Regions from separate parts of the Kiloniella sp. genome, predicted to be linked through region 2. Evidence: riboswitches for the same ligand, from Rfam matches in the RefSeq annotation. Region 2 holds a riboswitch; the other holds the start of a gene.
What was found. A riboswitch is a leader RNA that binds a small molecule or an ion and turns the genes downstream of it on or off. The one in region 2 is predicted to bind cobalamin.
Positions count from the first base shown of each region.

Region 1: it holds a riboswitch for cobalamin, as region 2 does, so the genes downstream of both, ACN0QW_RS02095 (hypothetical protein) here and ACN0QW_RS14735 (ribonucleoside-diphosphate reductase subunit alpha) in region 2, are expected to answer to the same signal.

Region 1 is NZ_JBLXHT010000001.1:432,593-440,731, reverse strand. Features, by position in the region: gene ACN0QW_RS02110 (N-formylglutamate amidohydrolase) at 159-1,106, shown strand; gene ACN0QW_RS02105 (hypothetical protein) at 1,493-1,666, shown strand; gene ACN0QW_RS02100 (transglycosylase SLT domain-containing protein) at 1,745-2,641, shown strand; cobalamin riboswitch at 2,716-2,916, shown strand; gene ACN0QW_RS02095 (hypothetical protein) at 2,952-3,296, shown strand; gene ACN0QW_RS02090 (MATE family efflux transporter) at 3,450-4,802, shown strand; gene ACN0QW_RS02085 (sensor histidine kinase) at 4,835-6,412, opposite strand; gene ACN0QW_RS02080 (response regulator transcription factor) at 6,432-7,214, opposite strand; gene ACN0QW_RS02075 (hypothetical protein) at 7,307-8,011, opposite strand.
Region 2 is NZ_JBLXHT010000009.1:115,446-123,584, reverse strand. Features, by position in the region: gene ACN0QW_RS14745 (LamB/YcsF family protein) at 19-795, shown strand; gene ACN0QW_RS14740 (ribonucleotide-diphosphate reductase subunit beta) at 839-1,966, opposite strand; gene ACN0QW_RS14735 (ribonucleoside-diphosphate reductase subunit alpha) at 2,003-4,852, opposite strand; cobalamin riboswitch at 4,957-5,168, opposite strand; gene ACN0QW_RS14730 (D-TA family PLP-dependent enzyme) at 5,257-6,339, opposite strand; gene ACN0QW_RS14725 (MurR/RpiR family transcriptional regulator) at 6,344-7,222, opposite strand; gene ACN0QW_RS14720 (TRAP transporter small permease) at 7,480-8,004, shown strand; gene ACN0QW_RS14715 (TRAP transporter large permease) at 8,001-8,139, shown strand, end outside.

The DNA of each region.
Region 1 (8,139 bases), on a different contig from region 2:
TCAAAAAAATGCTCGACACTTCATTATCATAGCATCAAGAATAGGTATAAGCTTATACATCATTTCACAGCCCACAATCAAAAGAGCGTTATGAGAACGATCCGTCACACCAATAAATCTTCAACCATGTTATTCATTGGACTATTGACGACGATATCATGACCTATGATGTGAATGAAATGGGTGACAAAAATTCGACACCGCAAAACAATAGAATTACGAATGACGAACAAGGCTCGACCAGAGAAACAGAATCCTATCGTTTGCACCTTCCAAAACAGCATACTTTGCCAGTCGTTTTGTCTTCACCTCACAGCGGGAACCACTATCCGGAAGCTTTTGTAGAAGGCTCTAGGCTGGATATTCATAACCTGCGCCGCTCGGAAGACTCTTTTGTTGACGAACTATTTCAAAACGCCCCTAAACTCGGGGCGCCGTTACTTTGTGCACTTTTCCCGCGTGCTTTCGTAGACGCAAATAGAGAACCCTTTGAACTTGACCCACATATGTTCGAAGATGAGCTACCCAGTTATGTAAATACAAACTCGCCCCGCGTTGCCGTTGGATTGGGAACCATTGCCCGCAACGTCACCAGCGAAACACAAATTTACAAAGACAAACTGACCTTTGCCGAGGCGAAAGAACGTATAGAACGATTTTACTGGCCTTATCATAAGGTACTCCGTCAGCTCGTGGATGCGACAAAGCGCAAATTTGGGTACTGCATTCTGATTGATTGCCATTCCATGCCCAAACTGACAACACAGGCCAATGCAATCAGTTCACGCCCATCATCCGTTCATTTTGTTCTGGGCGATCGCTTCGGCAAAGCCGGATCAAGAATTATCACAAAAACCGTTGAGGATATTCTGGAACAGAATTCATACCGCGTTCTTAATAACAATCCCTACCCCGGTGGGTTCATCACCCAGCATTATGGCGAACCTGCTCTGGGTATTAACTGTCTTCAGATAGAGATATCCCGTACCCTATACATGGACGAAGAGAAGATTGAACGCAGGCAAGAATTTGATGATATCGCCTCATTAATGGACGATCTTATTATTGCTGTCGGCTCGATCAAACAGAACGAACTTGATTATTAGAACTTGTTATTTTTCATCCCAACGCTGAAAGCGGGAAACCTTTCAAATAACAGTAGCTCTAAAGTAGCTTAAGGCCATACCTGCAAAGGTAAAAATGTTCAGGTAAATATTGCCGCTCTGTAAGTTAGTATGGTTAAGCATATATTTATGAACTGGACCTCCACTAAAAAAATAAAGACTTTGCCCCACGGCCAAGAACAACCATGAACCATCCAAGATACTGTTATATATCATACAATTCCGATAACAGAGTTTATCTCATCCTGAAAAATAGTAGTTTCCCCACTTCCAAGCGATGAACTTGGGTCAGGTCCAACCTGTCAAAACATAACTGGCCTCAGAATTGCTTATTATAATTCCAAGAGGAATAAAAACTGGAGGAGAAAATGTCCGATCATGAGAGACGTCAGGACTTTCTAATTCGCAAGAACCAAGAGCCCGTTAAAATTTTGGCCCTGAAAGAAGAGAATGTCGGTAAATTTATCAATCGCATAACACGTAAATTTCCAAATGAACGTTGGGAGATTCTACCGAGAATGCTGCCCATTCAAACTGACTAAAAACGAACCTGGCGAAAATTGCATAAAGCAAACGATCACCAGACAAATTGAATAAAACAAGGAAAGGAGCAAAAGATCATGCCAAGTAATCCGCTATACTATCTAGCCTTGGCTGTTGGTATCCTTCTATCAACCAACGCTTTTGCTCAATCCTTGAGTGCGAAAAACAATAGCGATATTTGTGCCGATATCATTACAGAAACAGAGATCAAAAAAAGAATTCCCCTGCATTTGTTACGTGCTATTTCTTTGGTTGAATCGGGCAAATGGGACAAAGAAAAAGGTAGCCGAGTGGCATGGCCCTGGACTGTTATGGCTGAAGGGAAAGGACGATATCTTCCGACCAAACAAGCCGCGATTGCTGAGGTAAAAAAACTCAAGGCTAAAGGAGTCAAGAATATCGACGTCGGCTGCATGCAGGTTAATTTGTACCACCATGCCAAAGCTTTCAAATCATTGGAGGCCGCTTTCGATCCCCCCACAAACATTGCCTACGCGGCCAAGTTTCTTGTTGAACTGCGCGGAAAATCCCCGTCATGGACATCAGCTGTTGGCAGGTATCATTCTTACAACCAGAAATACAGCACACCTTATCGCCGCAAGGTATTAACCGCCTGGCGCGACGAAAAACACCGTATAAATAAAGAACTTCGCCTCGCATCTCTTGAAAAACGAGCTCAAGAAAAGATTGCTCGACAACAAAAGAAAAATACTCAATCCGAAAAAAATCACGCTAGAAATCCTGGCGGCGTTGAAGTGTCCCATTTGAAGCCAACAGGATCGACGCCGACACTCGGCGGTAACCTTCCCAAAACGAGTTCGCGTAAAAAAACAACCTCGGCAGCACCCTCATCAGAAAAGCTTGCCCTAACAGAAAATGTGGAAAGTGCTTCGCAAAAACCCGTTACAACAAAAATAATCGGGCGCTCAATAGCCACGAGGATTCTTTTTAAAAAATTTGAAACCAATTCATAGAAATCCTGCCAAACTTAATGGCGACAGGAACACCAAATTCAATCAATTGACATACCCCATTCCAGTAAAGTAGCTTTACTTTAAATCGCGAGGTTCCCCCTATGGGATGAAAAGGGAATTTGGTGAAGTCTGTAAGACTGACTCCAAAGCTGCCCCCGCAACTGTAAGTGATGAGATATTATCTTATGACCCACTGGCCTAGATAAGGCTGGGAAGGACGGATAGATATCGTTGATCCACGAGCCAGGAGACCTGCCATCGCATTTATCAACCATTAACCCGGGCGGGGTGCACCGGAGGAGAAAATGCAATGACGAGTCACGCCTCTACACTATCTTTCGCTTCTGCGACAGTTCCTTCTAATTCCACAAATGATCCTAAATCTATCATTCATCAGATGCTTATGATGGATGAAGAAACCAGCACGCCACCCGAAGACATTATTCTCGCTTGGGTTTTGAGTCTCCCAAATGAGATCGACCCTGCTTTAGCAGCCATCCAGTTATTGTCACACTATGAAGACATTGTTGATCAGACAAACAACAGCTCTGCAAAAACTATTATGTTTCTGAAGCAAACAGCTGAGTTTCCAAGATCACGGCTGGCAGCAACCACACGCCGGGGATCAAAATACCGGCGCAGATTACATTCCTGATTGTCTAAAATTTGTCTGGGAACCCGCCATTCAAATACTCATATTTGAATGCACTAATTTGTCTTGGCCTAAAATAAAAGTACGATAACGATAGAGCATGGGATATAAGTCAATTCCTTTATCCCGTTCTCTCCACATCAAAGTACTGAACTCTTGACCAAGCTGCCTTCCCATTACACACACATTCTGGCCTTAGCGGTTCCGCTAATTCTATCAAATTTGACAGTCCCCCTACTGGGTGCTGTCGACACCGCTGTTATGGGTCATTTACCAGACCCTGCTTATATCGGCGGCGTGGCCGTAGGGGGAACAATTTTCAGCTTTCTCTTTTGGGGATTTGGCTTTTTGAAAATGGGGACGGTCGGTTTTACATCTCAGGCCTTTGGGGCTCAAAACTTCCCGGAGCAGCAGGCGTCCTTTCTGCGCCCCATACTCCTTGCGTTATTATTTGGGCTCCTCCTCATCGCCTTGCAAACACCTCTGTTACAATTGTGCATCACGTTGATCGATGGCAGTGAAGAGGTTCAGAACCTAGCCTTTCAGTACAGCACCATACGGATATGGAGTGCGCCTATTGCCCTGTCTAACTACGTCATTATTGGCTGGCTTATTGGTAAGGGGGAGCCAAAATTAACATTTATCCTTCAAGTCATAATAAATTCTGTGAACATTCTGTTGGATTTGTTTTTTGTCGTACAACTTGACTGGGGGGTAGAGGGTGTCGCGCTAGCAACAGTGATCGCAGAAGGTGTCGGCTTCACTGTAGGTTTGTGGATCATTCTACAGAAGTCCAATTTCTTCACCTACAAAATTGACTGGCAGAATGTTTGGCTTCGTTCTCATATTTTTGCCTTGTTCACCGTAAACCGGGATATCTTTATTCGTACGCTATGTCTTATATTTGCGTTTGCATATTTCACAAAATTAGGCGCAGGCATGGGGGATGAGATCCTCGCGGCCAATGCCGTGTTAATGCAGTTCCTCTATTTTTCAGCATATGGCTTAGATGGCTTCGCCCATGCCGCTGAAATCACAACCGGGCACGCAAAAGGGCGAAACGATAACATTGAATTCAGAAACGCAGTTAAGGCCAGCAGCGCCATGGCTTTCCTGACATCCATTCTATTCGTTATCACCTTTTATCTGTTTGGGCCGTTAATTGTCGGTTTATTCACCGACATATCAAGCGTCAGATCAACCGCCACAGAGTTCATTTACTGGCCCATACTTATGCCACTGATAAGCGTGGCAGGATTTCAGTTTGACGGCATATTTATCGGAACAACACGAACGGTTGCTTTACGGAATGCCATGATACAATCACTGCTCATCTTTCTGATCAGTGCATGGTTTCTAGTACCTATGTGGGGAAATCACGGATTATGGTTGTCGATGATGCTGTATATGGCAACGCGCGGGTTAACCTTATTCAGATATTACCCAGCCCTTGCAAATTCCATTGGGGCAACGTCTGGTGAGGCAAAATCCATAGAGCAAGCGACTTAGTAGCCGCAACATTTGTTCGGAAGGTGCTTTATTTATTCACCGCTTTGCGGAAGAGAAACAATAATAGAGAGACCGCCATCTTGGCGATTTTCAGCCCGAACATAACCGCCAATCGCTTCAACGTTTCTACGGACGATCCAAAGACCGATCCCCATGTGATGAGAGGAACTTCCTCCCTTAATCTGCTCTGTATCACTGTTAGAATCATGACCTGTTTTTTTCGGTCGATAAGAAACATATCTCTCAAAAATACGCTCAATCTCACTTTCAGGTACGCCCGGCCCACGGTCACGCACAGCCAGTTCAGCCGTTTTCTTGCCGTTAATCAAATCAACTGTGACCGTCGTACCGCGAGGGGAAACCTCAAGTGCATTATCGATAATATTCTCAAGGATGGTTTCCAGCATATCTTCGCCGGCAAGCACCGAAATTTCATGATCTATTGAGCTTTGCAGGATAACCCCTTGCTGAGAGAAGCTCACATTATAAGCCTCAAGCATCCGTAGAAGAAGTGCGGAAAGATCAATGTTTTCTCTGGGCGGATTCAGAAGTTCAGCAGACGTATGTTCAAGGTGTCGCGCAGTGGAAACCAGGTTTTCCAGGCGATCCAGAGCTTCTTCAACAACCTGCAGGGCACGGCGTCCTCTTTTGTTTTCTATTTCTACCGTCTTGTTCAAGGGCTCAAGCGCTTGTCTGATAATCGCCAATGGTGTCTTAAAAGCATGTGCATTGTCTTCGGCCGCACGTCGGATAGAATCAGATGACTCGCGCAAAGTATGGGTCATCCGATCGAATTCATGTGCAACAGGTTCCAGTTCAGGTACCTTGTTGCTCATCATAAAGCTGCTTTTATCGACACTACCTTCGCGGATTCCACGAGCAAGATCTCTAAAGCGCATCAAATCACGCCAAACGGTAAAAACAAGAATGGTAAGAATAAGCGCCATACCTAAATAAATTGCGGCTGCAATCTGAACTTCCAGTGTCTTCCAATAAGGTTGTCCAATGGAAGAGCCCAGAAAAACCTCTGCCGATTGCGTCGCGATAACCGCCCAACATCCGGCATCGGTCCTAATCGCTGTCATAGAGGTCAATAGTTCTTCGATACCACTGGGCCGTAGGTGCCTTATCGCCATTGGCCGTTCAATCAAACAGCTGGCCGTCAAATTATCAAAGACACCCTGAGCAACCAGCGTTTCACGCTCTTTACGCAATTCATCTGCCGAGAGGCGTGGTTCCGAAGCAACAAAAAAGACCCCTTGCACGCCCTCTTCCCCAGCAGGACGGAACAAAACTTTTATGCCATTTCCCTTGGTTGCTATACGTTCGATTTCTTCAGGTAAATCCAACAGAATCGAAGGGTTGGCGCTTTCCAGCATAGGCCGTAAGCTCTCGGCCATAAGCCGCCCTTGTTCACGCACTGCGGTCAGAACGATATTTTGTCGGTCAAGATCTGCCTGCCGAAACTCTTGATACAATAAGGCCGGAACAGCAAGAAACACCAGAAGCATGATAACGAATTTCGCAAACAGGGAATGTGCAGCCCGGCTCACCCCAGACCGCCGCACTTTCTGTTCGCTTTCGTTTATAATCACGCCTTGGTGCTTCACGATTTAACCTTCGAACCAGTTAAGCCGTACCTGACGGACCATCATTCCGCCAGCGATAACCAAAACCGGGATAGTTTTCAATATGCTCAAAGCTATCATCTATTTCCCGGAATTTTTTACGTATGCGCTTAATAAAAGAACGGACATTAGCCTTGTAGCCATCGGTACCATACCCCGCGACAAAATCTTTACCATGCACAAGATCGTATATCTGACGATAACTTACGTCGTTACCAATTCCCGTTGCCAAGAAACAAACAATCGCAAATTCAGTTAGCGTCAGGTCCAGCTGTTCACCTTTCCAATAGGCCCGCATGATGTCTTCGCGAATTTCAAGATCACCGATACGCGAAGATAATGGGTTCCCGGAATCCTTTCCTTCTTCCTGAGAGGATGAACTCCCCTTTGTGCCTTCGGCAATTAATCGCAAACGCTGTAATATGATCGGCAAACGTCTGGATTTATCGATAAAATCAACCGCGCCCCAACGAAGTGCTGCTTCTTCATAGATTTCATCACTTAACATCGTGAGGAAAATAACCGGATTATTCATTCTTGCTTCGCGCAAACGCCTCAAAACGGCGAGACCATCCAACCCAGGCATACGCCAATCCAGAAGAATGGGATCAAGTGACGGTTCATTTAATAAGTAACTCAGAACATCAGCACCGTTATCGAAGTCAATGACATTAAATCCCTCTTCAGATAGGTTTAATCCCAATGATTCCCGGAAAAGATCGTCGTCATCAACCAAAATAACGCGCGGACTTGCTGTCTCAACTATCGTCGTCGCTGCCATCATTTTTATCTCCTGCCTTCACTTCCATTACTTTTGAGTGTGTCACACACATCATAAATTCATTAAATAAATTTCTCTGCTGATATCAATCTGCCTCATGAATCAGGCACCAAATTGTCAGCCCCATCTTTTTTTAATGATCTGGTTTCTTCCATTATCTTCTGAAAACAAGCCTGAACGACAGCATGATCTTCTTCGCTGATTGTACCCGGCTTCAAAGGGGACTTGCTACCAGCCGATTTTTCATCATCGGCTTTGAGCGACGTAACCTTTGATAACCCATCACCATTAAGACCGCTTTCATAGGCCAGAACTCTGTAATCACCAGCCTGGTCCAGTTTCGGATAGAAAAAAATCTGTAAACTACAGCTTTCGATATCATATCCCCAAACACGTGCCGGATAGACGTCCCTTATCCATACGGGTTGTCCCAATTTTTCACGAACCTGAATAAAAGACATGCCAAGTAGGACGCTAATTTCCGGCGTAACCAATAATGATTTGTCAGAGAGATCTCTATCTGTTTGCAATGCCAACAGGTTTTCTGAAGGCACTGGTCTATCCGGTATTTTTTCCGGCTTCCAGTTTGGCTTCGGCACTTCTAGCTCGGCAACCACTTGCGGTTCGTGCCTTTTACTGCCGCGCGCAGCAATCTGAGGTTCAGCAGGCATCTGTGTATCGCTCGCAGTATTTTTGTTTGCAAAGAACCCGTCTTTTCCTGGAAAATTACTACATCCAGCTAAAAGAAGTGCCGTTACAAAGAAAAATGGATAACGAAGTGAACCTCCGATCCTGTACATTCCTAGATGACATCCCAACATAATTGTCTCGTAGCGCGAACGCTGCCTATCCCTTATCGACACAAACCCTGCAAGGCTTGTGTTTATTTTGTGGTCAACGCCTAGACAATGCCATAATTAACAAAGCC
Region 2 (8,139 bases):
AGCAAGAGGAAACTACACATGGAAAAAATTAATTTAAATGCGGATATGGGCGAAGGCTTTGGTATGTATTCCATCGGGAATGATACTGCGATGCTGGATATAATCGGGTCAGCCAATATTGCCTGTGGTTACCATGCGGGTGACCCCTTAGTCATGTCTGATGTTACGCGCTCTGCCAAAGAAAAGGGTGTGAGCATCGGCGCGCACCCAGCCTTTCCAGATCTACAGGGCTTTGGTCGGCGTAAAATGTATATTCCGCTTTCTGAATTGGAAGCAATGATCGTGTATCAAGTCGGTGCCTTGATGGCCGTTGCAAAGAGCCAGGGCACGAAAGTTACCCATGTGAAACCTCATGGTGCGCTCAATAATATGGCGGCTGTTGATATGGAAATGTCGCTTGCCATAGCGCGTGGGATTGCCGCAGTTGATTCATCCCTTATCATGTTGGCGACAGCTGGATCTTGTTTATGTAAGGCTGGTCTTGAATTAGGTCTGCTCACGGCCGGCGAAATCTTTGCTGATAGAACCTATGAGGAGAACGGAAATTTGACCCCAAGGTCTGAACCCCATGCCGTTATTCATGACCCTGAACAATCGGCAGATCAAATTCTCTCTTTTGTACAAGAGGGTAAAATTATAACGCCATCGGGCAAGCGGATTGATACTCCAATACATAGTGTATGTGTTCACGGGGATACTGCCGAAGCAGTCGCAATTGCTCGTCGTGTAAAAGAAAGGCTGGAACAGGCCGGATTTGAACTGGCACCTTTACCAGAAGTTATGGGGATTTCTTAAATCCCCATAACGGATAGCAACGAGTTGTCGCGTGTAGGATGGGTTAATCCCAACTTAGTGCGCCGCCATTCTGGTATTCAATGACTCTGGTTTCAAAGAAGTTTTTTTCTTTTTTTAGGTCCATGGCCTCTGACATCCAGGGGAACGGATTTTCTGTGGCCGGATAGATCTGTTCCAAACCGAGTTGTCCACATCTGCGGTTCGCGATGAAGTGCATATATTGTTCGCATAGATGCGCGTTCAGGCCCAATAATCCCTTGGGCATTGTATCGCGGCCATAAGCTGCTTCAATTTCAGCGGCTTCTTTTAGCATTCCCTTTACTTCTTGTTGAAATTCTTCGGTCCAAAGGTGAGGGTTCTCTGCTTTGATTTGATTGATAACATCTATACCGAAGTTCAGGTGAATGCTCTCATCACGAAGAATATATTGATACTGTTCCGCTATCCCGACCATTTTGTTCCGGCGACCCAATGATAAAATTTGGGCAAACCCTGTATAAAACCACATACCTTCAAAAACGACATAAAAAGCAATCAGGTCTCTTAAAAAGGCCTGGTCTGCTTCAGGAGTGCCCGTTTCAAAGTTTGGATCATCAAGGCTTTGCGTGTATTTCAGTGCCCATGCCGCCTTGTCTGTTATCGACGGAACTTCGCGATACATGTTGAATAGTTCACCTTCTTCAAGGCCTAGGCTTTCCACGATGTATTGAAACGTATGTGTGTGGACCGCTTCTTCGAAGGCTTGCCGTAATAGATACTGTCGGCATTCTGGATTTGTCAGGTGGCGGTAAATTGCAAGAACAATATTATTGGCAACGAGAGATTCCGAAGCGGCAAAAAAACCAAGATTACGCTTTAACATTTTGCGCTCGTCGGGTGTTAAGCCGTCTTTGGATTTCCAAAGCGCAATATCGGCCTGCATTGAAACTTCTGTCGGCATCCAATGATTATTACAGCCCGAGAGATATTTTTCCCATGCCCAATGGTATTTCATCGGTAAAAGCTGGTTAACATCAGCACGAGCGTTAATCATTGACTTGTCATCTACAGAAACGCGTGCAGCTCCGCGGTCAATGGTCCCCAAACCAGTGGTGTCTGTGGTTGGTGCATTGCCTCTCGGATGAGTTCGTTTGGCATTTGATTTGGTTGTTGGTTCCGACCAATCAAGCATATTTATATCCCTATTTCATTATTTGATGAGGCACGGTTACTGGCATGCTTCACATTCTGGATCATCGATCGAACAAACTTGCCCTGTGCTTATTGGCGTTGTCATGTTTGTTGCGACGGCATTTAGTTTCCCATCTGTTCCTTTCAGAGTGGATTTCTCTACGTGAGTTGCTGATTTTGACCTGAGGTAATAGGTGGTTTTTAGGCCACGTTCCCATGCAAGCTGATAGAGCGCATCAAGAGCTTTCCCACTGGGATTGGCCAGATAGAGGTTTAGAGATTGTGCTTGATCAATCCATTTTTGTCTTCGTGCAGCGGCCTCAATCAAAAAGGCGGAATCAATTTCAAAGGCTGTAGCATAGAGGGTTTTAAGGTCTTGAGGAATGCGGTCGATTTCTCCGATGCTGCCATCATAGTATTTAAGGTCAGAAATCATGACGTCATCCCAAAGATTTAAGGCTTTTAGATCATTTACCAAAGATGCGTTAACGACGGTGAATTCACCTGACATGTTGGATTTTACGAAAAGATTTTGATAGGCAGGTTCAATTGATTGGGAAACGCCACAGATATTTGAGATTGTTGCCGTGGGCGCAATTGCCATTGTATTTGAATTACGCATTCCTATTTTTTTGACGCGCTTTCGAAGTTTTTCCCAGTCAAGTTTGCTGCAGGTATTGTATTGAAAATTGGTGCGTTGTTCTTCTAGAAGTTTCATGGAATCTAGTGGTAAAATACCCTTTGACCACAGAGAACCTTTGAAGCTCGCATAGCTTCCCCTTTCTTCAGCAAGATTGCTTGATGCTGTTATTGTGTGAAAGGATATTGCTTCCATACTTTCGTCAGCGAAGGTAATTGCAGCATCAGAACCGTATGGAATTCGTTGTTTTTGCAATGCATCTTGAAAGCCCATTAGTCCAAGGCCGACGGGACGATGTTTCAAATTTGATTTGCGGGCTTCCGGGATGGTGTAAAAATTGATATCGATGACGTTGTCGAGCAAGCGCATCGCTGTTTTTGTTGTTTTCTCTAGCTTGCTATGATCGATACCGTTTTTAGTGGTATGCGCGGCAAGGTTAATAGAACCCAGATTACAAACGGCAACTTCGTCATTGGAAGTATTAAGTGTAATTTCCGTACAAAGATTTGACGAATGGACGACGCCAATGTGATTTTGAGGTGACCGAATGTTACAGGGATCCTTGAAGGTGATCCAAGGATGTCCTGTTTCAAAAAGCATTGTTAACATCCGGCGCCATAGATCTATCGCACGTATTTTTTTGTGGGCACGAAGTTCCCCGTTTTCGGCTTTTGTCTCGTAATTTTCATAGGTTTGTTGGAAGTCTCGACCATAGAGATTATGGAGATCCGGTGTTTCATCAGGCGAGAAAAGAGTCCATGAGGCGTCTTCCCTGACACGTTTCATAAAAAGATCGGGGACCCAGTTGGCGGTATTCATGTCATGGGTTCTGCGACGATCATCTCCGGTATTTTTTCTTAAGTCGAGAAATTCTTCTATATCCAAATGCCATGTTTCAAGGTATGCGCAAACTGCTCCTTTACGCTTTCCCCCCTGATTCACAGCAATGGCCGTGTCATTGGCAACTTTTAAGAATGGCACCACACCTTGACTTTCGCCGTTTGTGCCTTTGATGTGTGCACCGAGACCCCGCACAGAAGTCCAGTCATTTCCGAGGCCGCCAGAATACTTTGCCAGCAGTGCATTATCTTTGATCGACTTGAATATATCCCCTAAGTCATCTGAGATGGTTGTTAAAAAACAAGATGATAATTGGGGGTGTTGTGTGCCCGAGTTAAAGAGTGTGGGGGTTGAACACATGAAATCAAACGAGGATAAGAGGTCATAAAATTCGATAGTTTTTTCTTCTCTATCTGTTTCGCGCAGAGCAAGGCCCATGGCGACCCGCATGAAAAATGCCTGTGGCAATTCAATGCGGTTTTCATCTTGGTGAAGAAAATAACGATCATAGAGGGTTTGTAGGCCCAGATATTGAAAGAGCGTGTCTCGTTCTGGTTTTATTGCTGCGCTTAAGCGGTCTAAGTCATATCTAGCGAGTTCAGGGTCCAAAAGTTCTGATGTCAGCCCCTTTTTTATATATGCCCGGAAGTAATCTGGATAAATATCGGCAATTTCGCTCTGGGTTGCTGTTTGATTTCGCTCAAAGATAAATGACAAAACCTCTGTGCGAAGTTTGTCGAGTAAAAGCCTTGCCGAAACATAGCTATACTCAGGTTCTGTTTCAATCAGGGTTCTTGCTGCGAGGATTGGTGCAAGTGCCAGTTCAGAAGAACTGATGCCATCATAAATATTCCGTTTTGTTTCCGATAAAATCTTTTCTTTAGAGGTGTTTTTTAATCCATCGCAAGCTTCGGCCATGATGGTCTCTAGGCGATTTTGGTCTAGGTCAACTTTTGATCCATCTGGTTGTGTGACACTAAAGTCTCGTTGTGATTCTGACGGGGCGTTATTTTCAGTTTGGCGGTCCTTGTTTCTTTCTTCACGATAAAGAACGTAGGCCCGTGCAACCTTCTGGTGGCCGCCGCGCATTAATGCGAGCTCGACCCGGTCCTGAATATCTTCGATGTGAAAGGTACGTCCCGAGGTGTCTCTTTGAGTAAGGGACTTAGTGATCTCTTCCGAGAGGGTGTGAATGGTATCGTGAACCCGAGGGGAGGCAACAGCATTAGAGCCCTCTATGGCGATAAATGCCTTGGTGATCGCGGTGGTGATTTTTTCGGGTTCAAAAGGGGAGACTTTCCCATTCCGGCGGATCACTTTGTAGTCTGTACCAGAAGTAACAGGAGTGTCTTGATTGGCGCTGGAAATTACCTCACCCGGTAATTCGTTTGATTCTATGAGAGACATGCATTGGCCTTTTTTGTCTGTGTAAGGACAGGGCCAAATGATTTGCGGATAACATGAACAGAGAGTCCATGATGCCAGCAACACCATCGGAGCACCCCGCCCGCGGAATTGACTTTTATCGGGGCAGGTCTCCTGGCTTGCAGATCAATGCTTTTGTCCGCCTTCCCAATGCAAAAAATGACATCAGTGGCATAAATGACAGTAGCTAACTGCTTACAGTTGCGGGGGCAGCTTCGGGATTGCGATTGTATCACGCACCGAATTCCCTCTTAGCTTCCGAATGAATTTCGAAAGAACCTCGATATCTATATCTGGTATGCTAAAGTTGTCAGTGTGTCAATCAATAGTATTTTCGTCTCAAGAGACTTGTTGTGGTGTTCCGTAGGATTTGGGTAGAATTTTGATTAAGTTACCAAGCCGCGAGCAAGGACGGGTGTTTTTACGATGTTTCCTGTCTCTAACAGATATACATGATCAACCATATTGGACACGACGCAGACGTGGTTGGGGATGATATGAACTTGATCCCCAACTTTGGGTGACCATGAGCTGTTACTAAGGTCAAGGGTGCCGTGTTCTTCGCTAAGGCTGGTGATTTTTGCATCTGGTGCTTCTTTGATTAAACCGAAACTCTCCATGCCCAATAGGTCGGATGTCAGCATTTTTGAACCTGCGTCAATGATGGCCCGATCTTTTGTTGGTTTACTGACGATGGTTGTTTTGACGGTAACCGCACAATCACTAATCGCACACAAGCCAGCTTCGATCAGGGATCTATCGTTATAGATATAGGTGCCTGATCGATGTTCTGTTGCGACAGATACTTCTTGGGACCGCCACATATTTGGTGTTCCGCCATTACTTACCTTGGGACAGGGGATGCCATGTTTGATTAATAGATCTCGGGTGTTTTTGAGCCAATCATTTACATCAGTTTGATTGCCCATTGGAGGGTAGGTCATTAGCCCACCTAACGATAACCCCGCTGTGTTGTGAATGAGCTGTGCGAGGTGAAGTGCCTCTTGTGCTGACTGAACACCACATCGTTTTGCCCCGGTGTCACATTCAATTAAAATTTCCAGAGGTTTTTCTTCTCTTGTAAAGGTTCTTGCGAGCCCTTCAATTACATATTCATTGTCGGCAACCACTGATAAAGTGCATTTTTCTGCGAGTTGAGCCAGTCGATTTAATTTTTGATCTCCAATAATATTGTAGGTGATGAGAATATCATTGATGCCCGATGCCGCCATGATTTCAGCTTCACCGATTTTTTGACAGGTGATGCCAATTGCTCCAGCTTTAATTTGACGCTTGGCCATACATGGTAGCTTATGTGTTTTTATGTGAGGGCGTAATAGAATGTCGTGCTGATCACAATGTCCCTGCAATTTTTCTATGTTCTTTTGGGCAATAGCAACGTCGATCAAGACAGCGGGTGTTGAAATGTCATTGATCATGGATGGTTTCGTTTCGGCAGAGCAATCCATTCTATCAATCCCCGATTGGTTGTGGGTCTGTGTTCCCGTGCAAAGCTGTAAGAGAGGCCCTGATTCGACGTAGCTTTTCTTTGGTTTTTTCGGGCATTTTACGTGCGACAGAGGCTGCGAGGACATCAATGACGGCAAGAAAAACCAGGCGAGATGCTGTTGGTTTATATATGTCAGGGTCTTCTGGAAGTTCCAGACCAACGGTGAGAGAGCAAACTTGCGACAGTTCTGAATTTGGCTTTGTCAGGCACATGGTTGTGGCACCGTATTGATTGGCAATTTTTGCCGTATCTATAAGAGCCCTAGGGGTGCCTGTTGATGAAATGAAAAACATAAGGTCATCTGGGCCTAGTGTTGCAGCGTGCATTCTAAGTAAATAGGCGTCATTAAGGGATAGAGCGGTAATGCCAAGACGGAAAAACCTGTTTGCTGCGTCAAAAGCAACTGTTGTTGATCCGCCGCCGACACCACAAAAAATAAGTGTTTTTGTGCGAGCAAGGGCATTGACAGCGTTCGATATTTCATCTGGATTAATTTGGTTTTTGGCAACTTCAGTTGTTGATATTAGGGCATCAAGGACCTGATCAATAGTGCTGTCTGTTGACGTTACGGTTTTATCCGAGCGTGAAAGGTATTGCATGCTGACGGCAACGTTCTGCGCCAGCTGAATTTTGAAATCTTTGAAGCCATCACAGCCTAGTTTCCGGCAGAAGCGAATAACGGTTGGTTCGCTGACGTTACTAAATTTGGCCAGTGAATTAACACTTATTTGGCTAACACTTTCTAAGTTATTAAGTACATAGGTGGCCACTTGTTGTTCGCGTGCTTTAAAACTACCGTCCATTTTTTTTATTTTAGTTATGAGATCAAAAGTAGCAGCCAATGGTATGTCCTTGGTTGTTCGTGTTTAAGTTTCTTGTGCGTAAACTGAGTGTAATTGCTTTGTATCTAGTCGTATTGTTCATAAACAATATACTACGTAGTTAAATTACACAAATAATCATTTTTTGTAATAATATCAGGGAATATCCATAAAACTACGCTAAATTGACTCTTTATGAAGTTTATTTACGTAATTTTACTTTACATATATCGATTCTGAGCAGTAGATGTAGTTAAATTACATTTCTGGGAGGGGTGATGAAAGCTTTCGCTGCAAAAGCCAGCAAAAGGTTGAACTGGGCGGTTGAACGTATTGTCGCCTTACTGATGCTGTTATTGGTTTTGGATGTATGGCTCGGTGTTGTTGATCGTTACCTTTTCCATTGGCAACTGCCTTGGCCGGAAGTTTTAGCCCGATATCTGATGATTTGGGCTGCGCTGTTAGCAATATCTGCGGGTATTGCAAGGCGTGAACACATTGGCCTCTCTATTTTAATTGATCGATTACCCCAAGGCATTCGTCGACCACTGCTTGTTCTTGTGGATGTCATAACTTTTGCTTTGTTTGCTTTTCTTTGCTGGTACGGAATTGATTTCGCCATCGGGGGTGGTAATCGACAAGCAATGATTTTCGGCATGACATTGGCAATGCCCTTTGCGGCCATACCAGTGGCCTCTGCGGTTGCAGCCGTTCAGGTTTTGTTGGTCGCGATGAGGGACCAAGGCGAAGTAATTATTGATCCGAATGATAGCCTGTCATCTGGGGCGGGAGCAGTACAATGATTATCGGGATTGCTTTTGTTGTTTTAGTTTTGATTGGTATGCCAATTGGTTTTGCCCTGGGACTGACTGGTGTGATTGGCTTAATTGACATGGGCGGTGGTGCTTTCTTTGCGCTTGCCCCAAGTAAAATGTTTA